DNA from 2 places in the Ectopseudomonas khazarica genome. Region 1 is predicted to be linked to the other one. Evidence: predicted binding sites of a transcription regulator. Region 1 holds the regulator's gene; the other holds the start of a gene.

Region 1 (7,628 bases):
CGGCGCCTCGGGCCTCTTCCTCGCCGCCAGCCAGTTCCCGAAGAACCGCGAGACCCGTGCTCCGCTGGTGCTGGAAATCGTGCCGCACAAGCAGGAGATCGATCCCAAGTACCACTTCCTCTGCGATGCCCCGCAGAAGGACCCGGACGGCCGCCCGGCGGTGATTCGCTACAGCCGCAAGACCAAGGAGCAGTACGTGCAGTCCGAGGTCGACGGCAAGCCGACCGGCTGGCGCGCCTTCTTCGATGGCGGCAAGTGGAAGGTCGAGGACAAGCGCTGAGTTCAGCATCCTGACGAAATGCGCGCCGGCAATGGCCGGCGCGCGTACCATGGCTCGATCTGCAGTGGAGGTCGCCGCAATGGCCAAAGAAATCTACACCCGCACCAACCAGAAGATCTTCTTCGCCGGTATCGCCCTGGATAACTGGCGCAAGGCCGAAGGCTCCGCCGCGTTCAACGTGCAGGCGCTGGTGCAGGCCGAGCGCGAGGCGGCGCTGTTCCACCTGTATGGCGCGCTTCTCGGCGTGTGCCACGAGATCGTCGGTTACTACCGCATGAGCGATGCGGCCCCTTCGCGGGTCGAGGCCTTCGTCCAGCAGGCGGTGCTCGATGGCGCGCCCAGCCCCGAGCTGGCCGAGCTGGTCGAGCTGGCGCAGCAGCGTGAAACCTGGCTGGCGCAGCTGCTGGCGGCCTATGCGGCGCTGTTCCAGCCGCCGCGTGAGGAGCGCAAGGCCAAGGTCGACCCGGCGATGCCGCTGATCACGGCGGTCAGTGTCGGTGAGGAGCCGGTGGAGCTGAGTGTCGACGACATCGACGCCTGGCGTCAGCAGCTCAAGACCCTGGTGCTGCGTTTCCGCGAAGGCCTCAGTGAGTGCTGATCGGGTTTAACTGGACCAGTGGGCTGGGGGTGACCCCGACTGACTGTTACAATGTCGTGTTTTTGCACAGAGACTGAGCCATGCCTACATCCTTCCTGGAAATCGTCGAACTGCCCGATGGGCGTATCGCCCTGCGCCGCGCAGAAGATGAAGAGGCCCTGGTCACTCTGGACTTCTCCGCTGATGCCAAGGCCTTTCTGCAGGGGCAGCACATCGAAGTGGCCAAGGCCATGCTGAACGTGGGTGTGCAGATGGCCGGGCGCATGGCCGAGGGCGGCTTCGTCGGCGAAGAAGATGAGCCTCGCGTCCTGCACTGATCGACGGCGATGAATCAACGAAAACGGGGCTCCAGTGGAGCCCCGTTTGCGTTTCTGGGAAGCGTCAGCCCAGGCTGATGTTCAGACTCTGAGCACCGCCGGTCTGCGCGGCCTGCGCCAGGCGCTGGCGGGTGCTGCGCTCGACAGGATGCAGCCAGCTGATGACGGTATGGCTGCGGCCCAGCTTGAGCGCTTCCTCGGCCAGCTCGAGGGCGTCCTGCCCCTGGCGTGGCTGCAGCAGCAGGATGCGTTCGCGATTCAGGCCGGCGTCACGCAGCCAGGCCTGGGTCAGGCTGGCAGGCGGCGCGACCAGCGTCAGCCAGCGCGCATCCTGGTTCTGGCTCAGTTCACGGAGGATCGGTGCCAGCAAATGCAGGCAGTGGCCGGCCGTGCCGCGAAGGGCGAGCTCGCTGAATGCCTGATCGTCGACCACACCGGCTTCGGCAGGTGCCTCGTGCGGGGTGTCGGCGAGAAAGGCGTTGAACAGCGGGAGCTGTGAACGTTCGAACGACTGCTGCATGTGCATGGCGTCTCCTTAGCGGCGAATCACGCCGACACTCAAACCTTCGATGACCAGGTCCTGGTGCTCCAGGTCGACCTCGATCGGGGCGAACTCGGGGTTCTCGGCAATCAGCCAGACCTTGTTGCCTTCGCGCTTGAAGCGCTTGACCGTGACTTCGTCGTCGATGCGGGCGACGACGATCTGGCCGTTGCGTGCCTCGCGAGTGGTGTGCACGGCGAGCAGGTCACCATCGAAGATGCCGATGTCCTTCATGCTCATGCCGCGTACGCGCAGCAGGTAGTCGGCCTTGGGCTGAAAGAAGGTCGGGTTGATCTGGCAGGATTCCTCCACGTGCTGCTGGGCGAGAATCGGCGCACCAGCGGCCACCCGGCCGATGACCGGCAGGCCCTCGTCTTCGTTCGCTGCGCCGGCCTCGAAGCCGGGGATGCGAATGCCACGGGAGGCGCCCGGGGTCATCTCGATCGCCCCCTTGCGGGCCAGGGCCTTGAGGTGCTCCTCGGCGGCATTGGGCGACTTGAAGCCCAGTTCCTGGGCGATCTCCGCGCGGGTCGGCGGGTAGCCGTTGTCTTCCAGGCAGCGTTTGATGAAGGCGAGAATCTCGGCTTGGCGGGGCGTCAGTTTCAGCATGGCTGGGCTCTGTCTTTTTATACAGTGACTGGGATTATATACAGTAAGGCGGGCTTGGCAACGGCCAATTTTCATGCGCCGGTCGCGCCGCGTGTTACCCGCACGGGTCAATTGACGTCTGTGCTGTTATAAGCTGTGACCAGCCGGCCAAAAGACGGCTCATGCGGCTTGACATTTCGATACGCTGAAACGTATGTTTCAAACAAGTGTTTGTCAGGTGATAGCTCATGGCCCAGTCGGAAACCGTTGAACGCATTCTCGATGCTGCAGAACAGCTGTTCGCGGAGAAAGGTTTCGCCGAGACCTCGCTTCGTCTGATCACCAGCAAGGCGGGGGTCAACCTGGCAGCCGTCAACTATCACTTCGGCTCCAAGAAGGCGCTGATCCAGGCGGTGTTCTCGCGTTTCCTCGGGCCGTTCTGTACCAGCCTGGAGAAGGAACTCGACCGTCGCCAGGCGAAGACGGAAAACCAGGCCACGCTCGAGGAGCTGCTGGAACTGCTCGTCGAGCAGGCACTGGCGGTCAAGCCGCGCAGCGGCAACGACCTTTCCATCTTCATGCGTCTGCTCGGCCTGGCCTTCAGCCAGAGCCAGGGGCACCTGCGCAAGTACCTGGAAGAGGTCTACGGCAAGGTGTTCCGTCGCTACATGCTGCTGGTGCATGAAACCGCGCCGCGCATCCCGCCGCTGGAGCTGTTCTGGCGCGTGCACTTCATGCTCGGCGCGGCGGCGTTCAGCATGTCCGGGATCAAGGCGCTGCGCGCCATGGCCGAGACCGATTTCGGCGTCAATACCTCCATCGAGCAGGTGATGAGGATGATGGTGCCGTTCCTGGCCGCCGGCATGCGCTCGGACTCCGGTGTGGACGATCCCGCGCTGGCGGGGGCTCAGCTCAAGCCCCGCAGCAAGACGCCCAGCGCTACGCCCAAGGTTTGATGCCGGGGCAGGTGGGCTTGGCTTGGCCCTTCGGCTAAGCTAGCGGCCCATGTCCGATCTCGATCTGCTGCATATCTCTCTCGCTGACCAGACCCTCTATGGCCTTGGCGCCGGCCAGCTGCTGCTGCGCCTGCCTGTCTCCACGGCGCTGAACGGCCCCGGTGAGCGCAACGGCTCCGGCTGCACGCCACGTGGCCTGCACCAGGTGCGGGCGAAGATCGGCGCTGGCCTGCCGCTGGCCGCCGTGCTGCGCGGCAGACGCTGGACCGGTGAGGTCTGGTCCGCGCAGCTGCATCAGCAGTTTCCCGACCGCGACTGGATTCTCACCCGCATTCTCTGGCTCAGCGGCCTGGAGCCCGGGCGCAACCGTTTGGGTGAGGTGGACAGCTTTCGCCGCTATATCTATCTGCATGGCACGCCGGATACGGAACCCATGGGCACGCCGCTGTCTCATGGCTGCGTCCGGCTGCGCAATACCGACATGTTGGCGCTGTTCGAGCGTGTGCCCGTGCATTGCCGGGTGCGTATCGACGAGGCGCCATGCCCGCAGTGGGCTGCGGACCACGATTTTCAGTAAGGAATACCTGCATGCAAGGCTCATTGATGATGGATGTCGCTGGCACCTGGCTGACCGCCGAGGATCGCCAGATGCTGCGCCAGCCCGAGGTGGGTGGCCTGATCATTTTTGCCCGCAATATCGAATCGCCGCGCCAGGTGCGCGAGCTGTGCCAGAGCATTCGTGCCGTGCGCCCGGACCTGCTGCTGGCTGTGGATCAGGAAGGCGGGCGGGTGCAGCGCCTGCGCCAGGGTTTCCTGCGTCTGCCGGCGATGCGCGCCATCGCCGACAATCACAACGCCGAGGAGCTGGCCGAGCACTGCGGCTGGCTGATGGCGACCGAGGTACTGGCCGTCGGCCTGGATCTCAGCTTCGCGCCGGTACTCGACCTCGATCATCAGCGCAGCGCGGTGGTCGGCAGTCGTGCCTTCGAGGGAGACCCGCAGCGTGCCACGCAGCTGGCTGCGGCGTTCATCCGTGGCATGCAGCAGGCGGGCATGGCGGCGACCGGCAAGCACTTCCCCGGGCATGGCTGGGCCGAGGCCGACTCCCACGTGGCGATTCCCGTCGACGAGCGCAGCCTGGAGGACATTCGTGCCTGTGACATGCAGCCGTTCCGGCGGTTGTCCGGCCAGCTCGATGCGGTGATGCCGGCGCATGTGATCTACCCTCAGGTGGACGAGCAGCCGGCCGGCTTCTCCCGCCGCTGGCTGCAGGACATCCTGCGCGGTGAGCTGGGTTTCGACGGGGTGATCTTCAGCGACGACCTGTCCATGGCCGGGGCGCATGCCGCCGGGGATGCGGGCAAGCGTATCGAGGCGGCGCTCAGCGCCGGTTGCGACATGGGCCTGGTGTGCAACGATCGTGGCTCGGCCGAGCTGGCCCTCGCCGCGCTGCAGCGTCTGCAGGTGCAGCCGGCCGAACGGCTGCAGCGGATGCGCGGGCGTGCTCATGCGTGCACCGATTATCGCCAGGCGCCGCGCTGGTCGCGGGCAGTGGCTGCACTCAGAACCGCCCAGTTGCTGGATTGAGGAGGGCACCATGAGCGTTCTTGCCATCATCGGCGGCACTGGCCTGACCCAGTTGCCGGGCCTCGAGATCCGTCAGGCGGTCTCCGTGGAGACGCCTTACGGGGCGCCTTCGGCCGATATCCTGCGGGGCGAGTATGCCGGGCGCGACGTGCTGTTTCTCGCCCGTCATGGCCAACCACACCGCATTGCGCCGCACCAGATCAACTACCGCGCCAATCTCTGGGCGCTGAAGCAGGTCGGCGCCAGTGCCATCGTCGCGGTCAACGCGGTCGGCGGCATTCACGCGGCGATGGGCGCCGGGCATTTCTGCGTGCCACACCAGATCATCGATTACACCGCCGGGCGCGCGCACACCTTCTTCGAGGGTGAGCTGGAGCATGTGACCCATGTGGATTTCAGTCATCCCTATGACGAGGCCCTGCGTGAGCGCCTGATCGCGGCGCTGCGCAGCGAGGGGGCGGCCTGCAGCAGTCAGGGCGTCTACGGTTGCACCCAGGGGCCACGCCTGGAGACTGCGGCGGAAATCGTCAGGATGGAGCGCGATGGCTGCGACCTGGTCGGCATGACCGGTATGCCCGAGGCAGCCCTGGCGCGTGAGCTGGCGCTGCCCTATGCCTGCCTGGCGCTGGTGGTCAATCCGGCTGCGGGCAAGGCGCCGGGGCTGATCACCATGGCCGAGATCGAGCGCGTGCTGGAGCAGGGGATGGGCACGGTCAAGGGCGTGCTGGCGCGTGTGCTGAGCGCCTAGCTGCTGCCTCGATCGCTGCAATGAAAAAAGGGCCGCTCAGCGGCCCTTTTGCGTCATGCCTTCAAAGCGGGCTGATGCGTACCAGCGCGCCGAGGCTGCCGTGGTCCAGGTAGGTCAGGCTGTTGTCCTTCAGGCGCTGGGCGACTTTCATGTGCTCGCTGCTGTCGAGCAGGCCGTCGGCGCTGAAGTGGTTGATCCACAGCTCCAGGTCCAGGTCGGCGAAGCGTTCCTGGGTGAAGGTCAGCGTGCCTTCGACCGGGTAGTGGCCGAAGTGGCCGTCGCCAGTGCTGACGGCGACGCGGCTCGGGGTGCCACCCAGCGTCTGGCTCCAGGCCTTGTGCAACAGGACCTGATAACCGTTGCCGGGGTTGAGCTTGGCGGCCTCGTTGTTGAGGGCGGTGGCGCGTTCGTTGCCGTCGATCGGCAGGGCGGTGCCGGCCCAGTCGTCGGGGGCGATCTTCGGCGCGATCACGGGTTCGCCGGCCTGGCGAAACACCAGCAGCTCGACCTGGTAGAGGCGTTCGGCGAAAGCGCTCGGTGCCAACAGGCAGAGCAGCAGGGCGATCAGGTGCAGTGGGCGCATGGTCAGGTCCTTCAGGTGGTGGGCGCGAGGCGCTCGAACAGGGCTTCCAGGGTGTTGAAGCGCTCTTCCGCGCGCTCCATCGGCACCTGGATCTTGAAGACGGTGGCGCCTTCGAACTTGTAGCGTTTGGGCTGGGCCTGGATCAGCTTGATCAGCGTCAGCGGGTCGACGCAGGTCTCTGCGGCGAACTCGATGCGGCCGCCCTGCGGTCCGGCGTCGACCTTGGTGATGCCCAGCTTCTCGGCCTGCAGCTTGAGCAGGGTCAGGCGCATCAGGTGCTTGGTCGGCTCGGGCAGCAGGCCGAAGCGGTCGATCATCTCGACCTGCAGTTCCTTCAGGCCGTCTTCGTCGGAGGCCGAGGAAATGCGCTTGTACAGGATCAGGCGCGCGTGCACGTCGGGCAGGTAGTCCTCGGGGATAAGCGCGGGCACGCGCAGGTTGATCTCCGGGCCGCCGCCCAGTGGCTGGTCGAGGTTGGGTTGTTCGCCTTTCTGGATGGCCTTGACCGCACGCTCGAGCATTTCCATGTACAGGGTGAAGCCCACTGCCTGGATCTGCCCGCTCTGGCCGTCGCCGAGCAGCTCGCCGGCGCCACGGATTTCCAGGTCGTGGGTGGCGAGGATGAAGCCGGCGCCGAGGTCCTGGGCGCCGGCAATGGCTTCCAGGCGCTTCTGCGCATCTTCGGTCATGCTCTTGCGCGGCGGCGTCAGCAGGTAGGCATAGGCCTGGTGGTGGCTGCGGCCGACGCGGCCACGCAGCTGGTGCAGCTGGGCCAGGCCGAACTTGTCGGCGCGCTCGATGATGATGGTGTTGGCGCTGGGCACGTCGATGCCGGTCTCGATGATGGTCGAGGCCACCAGCACGTTGAAGCGCTTGTGGTAGAAGTCGCTCATCACCTGTTCCAGATCGCGCTCGCGCATCTGCCCGTGGCCGATGCCGATGCGCGCTTCCGGTACCAGCTCGGCGAGGTCGGCGGCGCACTTCTCGATGCTCTTCACATCGTTGTGCAGGTAATACACCTGGCCACCGCGCAACAGTTCGCGCAGCAGCGCTTCCTTGATGGTCGGCTTGTTCTCTTCCATGACGAAGGTGCGCACCGACAGGCGCCGCGCCGGCGGGGTGGCGATGATCGACAGGTCGCGCATGCCGGCCACGGCCATGTTCAGGGTGCGCGGGATCGGCGTGGCGGTGAGGGTGAGGATGTCCACCTCGCTGCGCAGGGCCTTGAGCTGTTCCTTCTGGCGCACGCCGAAACGGTGTTCCTCGTCGATGATGACCAGGCCCAGGTTGTGGAACTTCACGTCGTCCTGCAGCAGCTTGTGGGTGCCGATGACGATATCCACCTTGCCTTCGGCCAGTTGCTGCACGGCGCCTTCGACTTCCTTGGCGCTCTTGAAGCGGCTCATCACCTCGACCTTCACCGGCCAGTC
Region 2 (7,628 bases), 2.5 Mb from region 1:
AGCGCTGGCGAACGCGACTGCAGCCAGAGCGCCGAACGCACTGCGCCCTTGGCGAAGGTCATGCGGCTGGAGGCCTTGTGGGTGATCTCCACGCGCTCGCCCTCGGCAGCGAACAGCACGGTGTGATCGCCGACCACATCGCCGGCGCGCACGGTGGCGAAACCGATGGTCTCGCGCTCACGCGCCCCGGTCTGCCCTTCACGGCCATACACGGCGACCTTCTGCAGATCACGCCCCAGGGCATCCGCGACCACCTCGCCCATGCGCAGCGCCGTGCCCGACGGGGCATCGACCTTGTGGCGGTGATGGGCTTCGATGATCTCGATGTCCACATCGTCACCCAGCACGCGCGCGGCGGTATCGAGCAGCTTCAGGCACAGGTTGACGCCGACGCTGAAGTTGGCGGCGAAGACGATGGGAATCTGCCTGGCCGCCTCGCTCAGCAGCTGCTTCTCCTCCGGGGTGAAGCCGGTGGTGCCGATGACCATGGCCTTGCCGGCCTGACGGCAGACTTCCAGGTTCTTCAGCGTTACCGAGGGATGGGTGAAGTCGATCAGCACGTCGAAATCATCGACCACCGCCGCCAGCTCACCGGCCAGCGTCACACCGATCTTGCCCAGCCCGACCAGCTCGCCCGCGTCGGCACCGATCAGGCTGCTGTCGGCACGGTCGATGGCCGCGCTGAGCTTCGCGCCCTCGGCCTGGCTCACGGCTTCGATCAGGGTCTTGCCCATGCGCCCGGCGGCGCCCATCACTGCAATACGTTGCATAACATCAGCTCCAAGCTGCAGGCTTCAAGCCACAGGCCAAGCGCAAGAGTCTCTTGCAGCCTGTCGCCTGTGGCTTGCCGCTCAATTAAACGTCGCCGAAGAAGCGCTTGACGCCTTCGAACCAGCCACTGGCCTTGGGCGAGTGGGAGTCGTCGCCCTGCAGCGACTTGCGGAACTCCTCGAGCAGCTCGCGCTGACGCTTGGTCAGGTTGACCGGCGTCTCCACCGCGACACGGCACATCAGGTCACCGGCCGCACCACCGCGCACCGGGGCCACGCCCTTGCCGCGCAGACGGAACAGCTTGCCGGTCTGGGTGCCTTCCGGAATCTTCAGCTTGACCCGGCCGTCGAGGGTCGGCACTTCCAGCTCGCCACCCAGCGCCGCGTCGGCGAAGCTGATCGGCACTTCGCAGTACAGATGCTTACCATCGCGCTGGAAGATCGCATGCTCACGGACGTTGACCACCACATAGAGGTCACCAGCCGGGCCGCCATGGGCGCCGGCCTCGCCTTCGCCGGACAGGCGGATGCGATCACCGGTATCGACACCTGGCGGCACCTTGACCGACAGCGTCTTGCTCTCTTCCACGCGCCCCTGGCCATGGCAGCTACCACAGGGGTCGGTGATCATCTTGCCGCTGCCGTGGCAACGCGGGCAGGTCTGCTGCACGGAGAAGAAGCCCTGCTGCATGCGTACCTGACCGATACCACCGCAGGTGGTACAGGTCACCGGGCTGGTGCCCTTCTTGGCGCCGGAGCCATCGCAGGTCTTGCAACCCACCAGGGTCGGCACGCGAATGGTCACGGTGGTGCCGCGCACGGCTTCTTCCAGGTCCAGCTCCAAGGTATAGCGCAGGTCACTGCCACGCTGGGCGCCGCCGCGCGAACCGCCGCGACCGCCACCACCGAAGAAATCGCTGAACACGTCGCCGAAGATGTCGGAGAAGTTGGCGCCGCCGAAACCGGCGCCGGCGCCACCGCCCATCTGCGGATCGACCCCGGCATGCCCGTACTGGTCATAGGCCGAGCGCTTGCTGGCGTCGGAGAGCACCTCGTAGGCCTCGTTGGCCTCCTTGAATTTCTCCTCCGCTTCCTTGTCGTCCGGGTTGCGGTCCGGGTGGAACTTCATCGCCAGGCGCCGATAGGCCTTCTTCAGCTCGGCCTCACTGGCGCCGCGCTCGACCCCCAGAACCTCGTAATAGTCTCGTTTTGCCATAGTTGTGCTGCACTCTCAGATTCGTGAGCTCCAGATACGCCGACGCGGGAGAAGGCTCCCGCGCGGCGTATCCTGACCGCCAGATGCGACGGCGGAGCGAAAAGCAGAGGGCGACACGCCCTTCGCTCCCGGAGGGGCGAAAGGCGTGCGCGCATCCCTTACTTGTTCTCCTTGACCTCTTCGAACTCAGCGTCGACCACGTCGTCACCGGCATCCTTGGCGTCACCGGCGTCCGCCTGGGCGGCACCGGCTTGCGGCTGCTCGGCGTACATCTTCTGCGCCAGCGGCGTGGTGGCCTCGGACAGGGCGTTCATCTTGGCCTCGATGGCTTCCTTGTCGTCGCCCTTCAGTGCGACTTCCAGTTCGCCGATGGCTTTCTCGATGGCGGCCTTCTCCTCGGCAGTCGCCTTGTCGCCCGCCTCGGTGAGCATCTTGCGGGTGGCGTGCACTAGCTGGTCGCCCTGGTTGCGCGCAGTGGCCAGCTCTTCGAACTTGCGGTCTTCCTCGGCGTTGGCCTCGGCGTCACGCACCATCTGCTCGATCTCTTCCTCGGACAGACCGGAGTTGGCCTTGATCACGATGGACTGCTGCTTGCCAGTGGCCTTGTCCTTGGCGGACACGTGCAGGATGCCGTTGGCATCGATATCGAAGGTCACTTCGATCTGCGGCACGCCACGCGGAGCCGGCGGAATCTCGGCCAGGTCGAACTTGCCGAGGGACTTGTTCTGCGCCGCCTGCTTGCGCTCGCCCTGCAGCACGTGAATGGTCACGGCGCTCTGGTTGTCGTCGGCGGTGGAGAACACCTGCGACTTCTTGGTCGGGATGGTGGTGTTCTTCTCGATCAGCGCGGTCATCACGCCGCCCATGGTTTCGATACCCAGGGTCAGCGGGGAAACGTCCAGCAGCAGCACGTCCTTGACGTCACCGGCCAGTACCGCGCCCTGAATGGCAGCGCCCATGGCCACGGCTTCGTCCGGGTTGACGTCCTTGCGCGGCTCCTTGCCGAAGAACTCGGCAACGGTCTTCTGCACCAGCGGCATGCGGGTCTGACCACCGACCAGGATCACGTCGTCGATCTTGCTGACGTCGATGCCGGCATCCTTCAGCGCGGTGCGGCACGGCTCGATGGTGCGCTGCACCAGGTCCTCGACCAGCGACTCCAGCTTGGAGCGGGAGATCTTCACGTTCAGGTGCTTCGGACCGCTGGCGTCTGCAGTGATGTACGGCAGGTTGACGTCGGTCTGCTGGCTCGAGGACAGCTCGATCTTGGCCTTCTCGGCAGCTTCCTTCAGACGCTGCATCGCCAGCGGGTCGCCCTTGAGGTTCATGCCGGTTTCTTTCTTGAACTCGTCGACGAGGTAGTCGATCAGGCGAATGTCGAAGTCCTCGCCACCGAGGAAGGTGTCACCGTTGGTGGCCAGCACTTCGAACTGGTGCTCACCGTCGACCTCGGCGATCTCGATCACCGACACGTCGAAGGTACCGCCACCCAGGTCATAGACGATCACGGTGTGGTCGCCCTTGGCCTTGTCCATGCCATAGGCCAGCGCAGCCGCGGTCGGCTCGTTGATGATGCGCTTGACGTCCAGACCGGCGATGCGACCGGCATCCTTGGTGGCCTGACGCTGGCTGTCGTTGAAGTAGGCCGGAACGGTGATCACCGCTTCGGTGACCGGCTCGCCAAGGTAGTCCTCAGCGGTCTTCTTCATCTTCTTCAGCACTTCGGCGCTGATCTGCGGCGGGGCCATCTTCTGGCCGTTGACCTCGACCCAGGCGTCGTTGTTGTCAGCCTTGACGATCTTGTACGGAACCATCTGGATGTCTTTCTGCACGACATCCTCGTCGAAACGACGACCGATCAGACGCTTCACCGCATACAGGGTGTTGTGCGGATTGGTCACGGCCTGGCGCTTGGCCGACTGGCCAACCAGGGTTTCGCCGTCGTTGGCGTAAGCGATGATGGACGGCGTGGTGCGAGCGCCTTCGGCGTTCTCCAGCACCTTGACGTTGCCGTTTTCCAGAATGGAGACGCAGGAGTTGGTGGTCCCCAGGTCGATACCGATGATTTTGCCCATGAAAATTCTCCCGAAACTTTGATTTTTCCGTCGCCTCGCTTCGCAGGCGCCGGTAGCACTAAAACGCTTGACTCAGAAATGGGGTCGCCCCCGAAAATTTCAAGCCTGCTCGTCGATGGACGGCGGCGGCGTGGTCGGCGCCTTGCTCACCACGACCATGGCCGGGCGCAGCAGGCGGCCGTTGAGCAGGTAGCCCTTCTGGAACACCTTGAGCACCGAGTTCGGCTCGACGTTGACACTCTCTTCCATCGCCATGGCCTGGTGATGCTCCGGGTTGAACGGAGCGCCATGCGGGTCCAGCGTTTCCAACTGATGACGCGCCAGGGTGTCGATGAACAGCTTGAGGGTCAGTTGCATGCCCTCGCGCACGCCCTTGATCGCCTCGTCGTCCGGGCTGGACAGCTCCAGACCACGTTCCAGGCTGTCGACGACCGGCAGCAGGTCGTTGGCGAATTTTTCCAGGGCGAACTTGTGCGCCTTCTCCACGTCCTGCTCGGCGCGACGACGCACGTTCTGCAGCTCGGCCGCCATGCGCAGCGACTGGTCCTGCGCTGCAGCCAGCTGCTCTTCCAGTGCCTGCACGCGAGCCGCCAGGTCATCGCTCGGCGCGACATTCTCGGCCGCCTGAGCCTCGGGGTTCTGCGTATCCAGGTTCTGTTCGTCAGCCATGCCTATCTCCTCTCGAATGAATCGGCGCGAGTCCGGCCCGCGCACCTGCCCGCCTATATGGAGTCAAATCCACAGCTTTCAAGGGGCGATAGAGGAGGATTGTCAGGGAAAGAAAAAACACTGTATAAATAACCAGACATCAAATTCGGGAGCGTTCGCCATGCTGGTGCACCTGTCCATACACAACTACGCCATCGTCGACCACCTGGACCTCGAGCTGGATGCCGGCATGAGCGCCATCAGCGGCGAGACCGGTGCCGGCAAGTCGATCATGCTCGATGCCCTCGGTCTGTGCCTGGGCGACCGTGCCGACAGCGGCGTGGTGCGCCCCGGCGCGGACAAGGCCGACATCCTCGCCAGCTTCGACCTGGCGGAGATCCCCGAAGCCCGCAGCTGGCTCGCCGAGCGCGACCTGGACAGCGACGGCCCGTGCATCCTGCGCCGGGTGATCACCGCCGAGGGCCGCTCGCGCGGCTACATCAACGGCAGCCCCTGCCCGCAAGCCGACCTCAAGGCGCTCGGCGAGCTGATCATCGACATCCACAGCCAACATGAACACCAGTCGCTGCTCAAGAGCGACACCCACCGCCGCCTGCTCGACGAGTACGCCGGCAGCCAGGAGCTGGCGCGCCAGGTGCAGCTGGCCGCACAGCGCTGGAAGCAGACGCGCAACGACCTGCAGCGCATTTCCAGCCAGGGTGACGAGCAGCGCGCCCGCCACCAGCTGCTCAGCTACCAGCTGGAAGAAATGGAAAACCTGGCCCTGGGCGAGAACGAACTGGACGAGCTGGAGCGCGAACACAAGGCTCTGAGCAATGCCGAAGCGCTGCTCGGTGCCTGTCGCCAGGTACTCGAGCTGTGCAGCGAAAGCGATGCCGGCAACGTGCTGTCGGCGCTGACCGCCAGCCTCAACCGGCTTGGCGCCTTTGGCGGCCAGGGCGGCGCGCTGGGCGAAGCGAGCAACCTGCTGGCCAGCGCGCAGATCCAGGTCGAGGAGGCCGTGGGCGAACTGAACCGCTTCGTCGATCACTTCGACGCCGACCCGCAACGCCAGCAGTACCTCGAAGAACGCCTGGACACCATCTACACCCTCGCCCGCAAGCACCGCATCCAGCCCACCGAGCTGGCCGCCCTGCAGCAACGACTGTTCGAGGAACTGGAGAGCCTCAATGCCGACGACCAGGCCAGCGAACGCCTGGCCGAGGAACTGGCCGCCTACGCCCGTCATTACCAGGAGAAGGCCGCCGAACTCAGCGCGCTGCGCGGCAGCGCCGCTGAGCGCCTGGCCGCAGCCGTCGAGCAGGAAATGCAGGCACTGGGCATGCCCGGCGGGCGTTTCAGCATCCAGCTGCAGAGCATGAACAGCGAAGAGCCACAGGCCAATGGCCTGGAAACCGTGGAATTCCTGGTCAGCGCCAACCCCGGCCAACCGTTGCGCGGCCTGGCCAAGGTGGCCTCGGGTGGCGAGCTGTCACGTATCAGCCTGGCAATCCAGGTGATCACCGCACAGACCTCGCGCGTCCCGACGTTGGTCTTCGACGAAGTGGACGTCGGCATTGGCGGCCCGACCGCCGAGGTCGTCGGGCAACTGCTGCGCCGCCTGGGCGAGCGCGGCCAGGTCCTCTGCGTGACCCACCTGCCCCAGGTGGCTGCCCAGGGCCATCAGCACCTGTTCGTCCACAAGCGCCGCGGCGAAGAGGCCACGTCCACGGCCGTGAGCAGACTGGACGAGAACGGCCGCGTCGAGGAAATCGCGCGCATGCTCGGCGGCGTCGACCTGACCGAAGAATCCCTGGCGCACGCGCGCAAGATGGTCACCAGCGCCCAGGCCGCCTGAGACAGGCCGTCGCCGCAGCCCGGGTGAAGCAGGCCCGGCGTCACGACCGGCAACCGGGCACGGCTCCCGAGCCCAATAAATAAAAAGGCGACCCGAGGGTCGCCTTTTTCATCGCAGCAGAAGCATCAGCTCTTCTTGCGTACGTACAACACCAGGTTGTGATCGACCAGTTCGAAGCCATGCTCACGCACGATTTCCTTCTGGCGCTTCTCGATCTCGGCGTCGAAGAACTCGATCACCTCACCGGAATCCACACAGACCATATGGTCGTGATGGCCGCTGTCGGCCAGTTCGAATACCGCATGGCCACCGTCGAAGTTGTGGCGAACCACCAGGCCCGCCGCCTCGAACTGGGTCAGTACGCGGTAGACGGTCGCCAGGCCGACGTCCTCGCCTGCCTCCATCAGTGCCTTGTAGACATCTTCCGCACTCATGTGACGGTGCTCGGCGTTGTCGAGCATCTGCAGGATCTTGACCCGTGGCAGAGTCACCTTCAGTCCAGCTTTGCGCAGTTCGTTATTTTCAACCATGGTCTGCTTTCTCATGGATGCTGTTTCGCAGCACCCTTCAATACGGGTATGATCCGGGGTTCAAGTTGCCCAAGATAGTGGAAGTCACCCTCCGATGCAAAAAACCAAGCTCTTGCTGACCAGCCTGTCGCTGACCGGGCTCTTCGCACTCGCCGGTTGTTCATTCCCCGGGGTTTACAAGATCGACATTCAACAGGGCAATGTCGTGACACAGGACATGATAGACCAGCTGCGTCCCGGAATGACCCGACGCCAAGTGCGGTTTATCATGGGCAACCCGCTGATCACCGACACCTTCCATGCCGATCGCTGGGATTATCTCTACAGCATCCAGCCAGGCGGCGGTCAGCGCCTGCAGGAACGCGTCAGCCTGGTCTTCGACGGTAGCGACCAGCTGGTCGGCCTGGCCGGCGACTTCATGCCCGGCGTAAGCCGCGACCAGGCCATCCTTGGCCAGGACAGCGATACCACCAGTACGCAGCCGCAGGCCAAGCCACAGGACGACACGCCGCCAGCACCTGGCTCGCTGCT

The links. The regulator LexA, encoded in region 1, represses DNA repair genes until DNA is damaged. The targets are predictions, from matches to a motif close to CTGTNTNNNNANACAG.
Region 2: a site for LexA is predicted at 4,851-4,866, ahead of recN (DNA repair protein RecN). Genes of this name have one in related genera too.

The regions. Positions count from the first base shown of each region.
Region 1 covers NZ_CP068551.1:1,754,024-1,761,651, forward strand. The annotation lists gene topA (type I DNA topoisomerase) at 1-280, shown strand, start outside; gene JLK41_RS08175 (DUF6586 family protein) at 360-878, shown strand; gene JLK41_RS08180 (hypothetical protein) at 959-1,195, shown strand; gene sulA (SOS-induced cell division inhibitor SulA) at 1,260-1,721, opposite strand; gene lexA (transcriptional repressor LexA) at 1,731-2,345, opposite strand; gene JLK41_RS08195 (TetR/AcrR family transcriptional regulator) at 2,573-3,280, shown strand; gene JLK41_RS08200 (L,D-transpeptidase) at 3,330-3,857, shown strand; gene nagZ (beta-N-acetylhexosaminidase) at 3,869-4,867, shown strand; gene JLK41_RS08210 (S-methyl-5'-thioinosine phosphorylase) at 4,878-5,615, shown strand; gene JLK41_RS08215 (CsiV family protein) at 5,677-6,198, opposite strand; gene mfd (transcription-repair coupling factor) at 6,210-7,628, opposite strand, start outside.
Region 2 covers NZ_CP068551.1:4,264,955-4,272,582, forward strand. The annotation lists gene dapB (4-hydroxy-tetrahydrodipicolinate reductase) at 1-770, opposite strand, end outside; gene dnaJ (molecular chaperone DnaJ) at 856-1,986, opposite strand; gene dnaK (molecular chaperone DnaK) at 2,145-4,061, opposite strand; gene grpE (nucleotide exchange factor GrpE) at 4,161-4,730, opposite strand; gene recN (DNA repair protein RecN) at 4,891-6,567, shown strand; gene fur (ferric iron uptake transcriptional regulator) at 6,693-7,097, opposite strand; gene JLK41_RS20110 (outer membrane protein assembly factor BamE) at 7,192-7,628, shown strand, end outside.